One region of the Peptoniphilus koenoeneniae genome, then DNA from elsewhere that is predicted to be linked to it. Evidence: riboswitches for the same ligand, from Rfam matches in the RefSeq annotation. Region 1 holds a riboswitch; the other holds the start of a gene.
The links. Region 1 has a riboswitch for FMN ahead of J2S72_RS02970 (ECF transporter S component). Riboswitches for the same ligand answer to the same signal wherever they lie in the genome.
Positions count from the first base shown of each region.

Region 2: another riboswitch for FMN. It lies ahead of ribD (bifunctional diaminohydroxyphosphoribosylaminopyrimidine deaminase/5-amino-6-(5-phosphoribosylamino)uracil reductase RibD); the one in region 1 lies ahead of J2S72_RS02970 (ECF transporter S component).

Region 1 covers NZ_JAUSTN010000003.1:19,839-22,241, reverse strand. Annotated here, with positions in the region: gene J2S72_RS02975 (dicarboxylate/amino acid:cation symporter) at 1-1,142, shown strand, start outside; FMN riboswitch at 1,227-1,339, shown strand; gene J2S72_RS02970 (ECF transporter S component) at 1,396-2,001, shown strand; gene J2S72_RS02965 (S-layer homology domain-containing protein) at 2,168-2,403, shown strand, end outside.
Region 2 covers NZ_JAUSTN010000003.1:121,109-123,511, forward strand. Annotated here, with positions in the region: gene J2S72_RS03470 (riboflavin synthase) at 1-11, opposite strand, end outside; gene ribD (bifunctional diaminohydroxyphosphoribosylaminopyrimidine deaminase/5-amino-6-(5-phosphoribosylamino)uracil reductase RibD) at 1-1,099, opposite strand, end outside; FMN riboswitch at 1,130-1,243, opposite strand; gene J2S72_RS03480 (amidohydrolase) at 1,282-2,403, opposite strand, start outside.

The DNA.
Region 1 (2,403 bases):
AAATGGCAAACCAAGGGTTAATAGCAGTTATTGATGCAATTAAGAGGATACTTGGAGATTTAATAGGATATATTGTTCCTCTTATAATTTTAGGATTCATAACACCAGCTATAGTAAGCTTAAAAGATTCAGCAGGGAAAATTTTATCAGTAACCCTATTAATTTGCTACATATCATCAGTAGGTGCAGCAACAATGAGTTTAATAGCAGGAAGAATAATAATTCCCCATCTTAATATAGCAAGCAATGTAGGGGCAGGAAATGAGATCCCAGAAGCAATATTTAAACTTCAAATAGCTCCCATAATGCCAGTTATGACAGCCCTTGTAACATCAGTTTTAATAGGACTTGCAGTACTTTGGACAAAATCTCAAACATGGGAAAAACTTTTGCTTGAATTTAACAACATAGTTCTTGCAATAGTAGATAAAGTTGTAATAACAATTCTTCCCCTATACATTGGAACAACCTTTGCGGAACTTGCTTATGAAGGAGCAATAATTCATGAACTTCCAGTATTTATTAAAGTAATTTTAATTGTAATAGTTGGACACTTTATTTGGATGACCCTTTTATATTCAATAGGAGGAGCAATATCAAAAGCAAACCCAAGAGAAGTATTTAAACACTATCCACCAGCATACTTCACAGCAGTAGGAACCATGTCCAGTGCGGCAACCCTTCCAGTAGCCTTAAAATGTGCAAGAAAATCAAAAGTCCTTGATCCTAAAATAAGGGACTTTGTAGTACCCCTATGTGCAAACACCCACCTTTGCGGTTCAGTATTAACAGAAACATTCTTTGTAATGACTGTATCACAAATTTTGTACGGAAAAATGCCAGAAATATCAACAATGATTTTATTTATTTCCCTACTTGGCATTTTTGCCATAGCAGCACCAGGAGTGCCCGGAGGAACAGTAGTAGCATCTTTAGGTTTAATAACAAGTATTTTGGGCTTTAACGACACAGGAACAGCTCTAATGCTTTCCATATTTGCCCTTCAAGACAGTTTCGGAACAGCATGTAACGTAACAGGAGATGGAGCAATAGCCTTAATGGTAACAGGAATATTTAATAAAGTTCCAGGAAGAAATGGAAACGTAGAATACCAACCAAGCACAGAAGAAGATGTAAAATAAAAAATAAATAAAGACTTATTAAGAGAATATTTAATCTTAAAATTTAACTGAGATTGAATATTCTCTACTTTTGTTGTATAATAAACTTATCTTCAGGGCGAGGTGTAAATCCTCACCGGCGGTTATAGTCCGCGAGTTTTAACTGAATCGGTGAAATTCCGATACCGACGGTATAGTCCGGATGAAAGAAGATTTTTTGTATGCCCGGAAGTTGGGCTTTTTTTATTGCCCTTAAAATTAAGGAGGAATAAATATGAACGAAGTAAAAGTAAGAAGCAGATTTAAAACAAGAAACATAACAAGAGTTGCAGTTCTTTCAGTAATAGCCTTTGTGCTTATGAACATAAAAACTCCCTTAGGATTTATAGCTCCCTCATTTATGAAGCTTGACATTTCGGATATGCCGGTTTTAATAGGAGCCTTTACCATGGGACCTGTATATGGGGTTATTACAGCTTTAATAAAAAATATCTTAAAAATAATTATTGCAGGATCTGACACAGGACTTGTAGGAGAACTTTCAAACTTTATCGTTGCAAGTGCCTTTGCAGTAACAGCCTCTCTTTTCTATAGAAAACATAGAACCTTTAAAGGAGCAATAGGATCTTTAGCCTTGGGAATAATAACCATGACAGCTTTAGCAATGCTTTCAAACTATTTCTTTATTTTTCCCCTATATGGGAAAATAATGCCAATGGAAGCAATAATCTCCATGTGTTCAAAAATAAATGCAAATGTTAAAGACTTAAAAGACATTATGTTTTATGTAGTTTTGCCCTTTAACCTTGTAAAAGGAACGATAACTGCGATATTTACAATCTTTATCTATAAGCACGTAAGACCTGCTCTAAAAGACTAAACAAAATTAAAAAATCAATTAGAACCGTAAGTTTAAACTTACGGTTTTTTATTTAAAAAAATAAAATTAAAAAGCATAAGATCATGGCTATTTTGCCTTTGTAAAAAAATTTTTAATATGATAATATAAATTTAATATCAATATAGACAAAAATGAGGAGGATTTTATGAAAGTAAGAAATGTAAAATTTGTTTTTATGTTTTTAGCAGTTTTTGCACTAACTTTTATTTTGCCACAAAATGTAAGTGCAGCAACTCTTGAGCCACAAAACATGGACGAATTTAAAAACATGGTTGAAAATGCACAGAATGGAGATGTTATAGACCTTGTAAAATTTTATAACAGAAATGAATTTAAGCCAGGAGGTAATGACTTTTCTTCCCTTGGACTAATTAATGTAAA
Region 2 (2,403 bases), 100 kb from region 1:
CCGGTAAACATATTTCACCTCTTATGCACAAATCTTCATCAAACCTGTCAATTTTTATATTTTTTAACCTTATGGAATCTTCTAAATTTTTAAAACCTTGACCTTCAACACTTGTAAGAGCATCTCTTCCTCCTATTATTTTAGGAGCTAAGAAAAAATATCCGTAATTTACGAGGCCCTCACTTAACATGGAAAAATTTAAATTCCCCCCTCCTTCAAGAAGGATACTTGAAATATTTTTTGAACCTAAATCTTTAAGCATTTCCCTTAAATCCACTTGCTTATCTGAATTTGTTACAACAATTTCAAGGTTTTCAACCCTACAAAGTTTTTTATAAACTTCCCTGTCATAATTTTTGCTTGTGTAAATATAAGTTTTACTTCCTATATCTTTTTTTAAGAGCTTTGAATCCAAAGGAATCCTAAGCTTAGAATCCACAATAATTCTATTGGGCTGAGATGGATTTAAAATATCTCTTACATTAAGACTTGGATCATCTTTAATAATTGTATTTATGCCAACTAAAATTCCGTCTAAATCATTTCTTAAACTATGGGCAAATCTTCTTGAAGCTTCAGAACTTATCCACTTGGAATTTCCTGTAAAAGTTGCAATTTTTCCATCAAGACTTGTTGCAGTTTTCAAAACTACATAGGGTCTTTTATTTTTAATAAAATAAAAAAACTTTTTGTTTAAGTCCCGACATTGGTCTTCTAAAACTCCCAGCCTTACTTCAATTCCATTGTCCCTTAATTTTTGAATCCCCTTGCCTGCAACTTTTTCATTTGAATCAAGGCAGCCCACCACAACTCTTTTAATTTTTGATTTAATAATTAAATCTGTACATGGTGGAGTCTTGCCAAAATGAGAGCAGGGCTCCAGGTTTACATAAAGATCTGAGCCTTCAAGAGAAACCTTTGAATTTAAAATTGCATTTCTTTCAGCATGGTTTTCTCCAAATTTTTCATGATAACCCTGAGAAATAATCTTCCCATCTTTTACAATAACGCACCCTACAAGAGGGTTTGACCTTGTGTGTCCTCTTCCAAGTTTTGCAAGTTCAATTGTTTTTTTAATAAATAATTCGTCTAATTCCATAAAAAAAAGCCCCTTTCAAGGCTTACAAAAATATTACTTCTTTCATCCGGACTATAACCGTCGGTATCGGAATTTCACCGATTCATGCAAATGCTCGCGGACTTTACCGCCGGTGAGGAATTACACCTCGCCCTGAAGATTTAAAAATATCTACTTAATTAATATAATAGCATTATGGTAAATTATGTCAAGTTAATGTTTTCATAGTCCTTCGTTAAAAATTCCCTAGCAAATTTTACTTGAGCAAGACTTCCATATTTTAAAGCCCTCTCATCCATGTCAAAATGCTCATTGTGATGCTCTGAATAAATGCCCTTTTCCCTATTTCTAATGCCTACAAAGGCAAATAAACTAGGTGCTATGCTCCTATAAAAACTGAAAGATTCTGAAGCAAACCAAATTTCCTTTTGATGAAGATCAAAAATTTCAAGATCCCTTATGGCAGAATTTGCCAGATTGGAAAGTTTTTCATCATTTATAACAGGACCTTCCTTAAAGCCGGACTCCTTGGTAAATTCAAGGCTACACCTACTAGCGGCACTTATATTTTCCGCAACATTTTTTAAAACTTCATAAGCTTTTTTCCCTTCATCCACATCATAAAATCTCATTGTTCCCGTAACCCTTACAGTGTCTGGAATAATATTTCTCTGTTGACCTCCATTTATTGAACCTAGACCTAAAGTAACAGTTTTAGTAACATCAATTTGATTTACCCAAGCAGAAGCTAGGCCATTAATAATATTTGCAGCTGCAAAAATTGGATTAATAGAAAGATCTGGTCTGGAACCATGTCCACCCTTTCCATGAACGGTAAAATCAATTATGGCAGATCCTGCCATAACAGGGCCTGGAGTAAAACTTATAGATCCCACATCCATAAAAGAAACTAAATGATTTCCATAAATTCCATCAATCTTAAGTTTTTTAAGCTCCTCTATCATAGGTCGGATACCCGTTCCCAATTCTTCTCCCTCTTCAAAAATAAAAATGATTTTTCCCCTTAGAGCCTCCTTATATTTTGTCAAAATTTTTGCAGAATTAAGAAGCATTGCCATATGGCCGTCATGACCACAGGCATGCATAATGCCCTTATTTTCAGAAACCGAAACTTTTTCACAAGTCATATTGCACTTATTTTCCTCAATGGGAAGGCCGTCAATATCAGATCTTATACCCAATGTTTTCCCCGGCTTTTTTGTATCAAGGACAGCATAAAAGCCCGTCCCCTTCACCTCTTTAATTTCTAAACCCAAACTTTTCATCTGATCTTTTAAAAATTCAGAAGTTTTTATTTCTTTTCC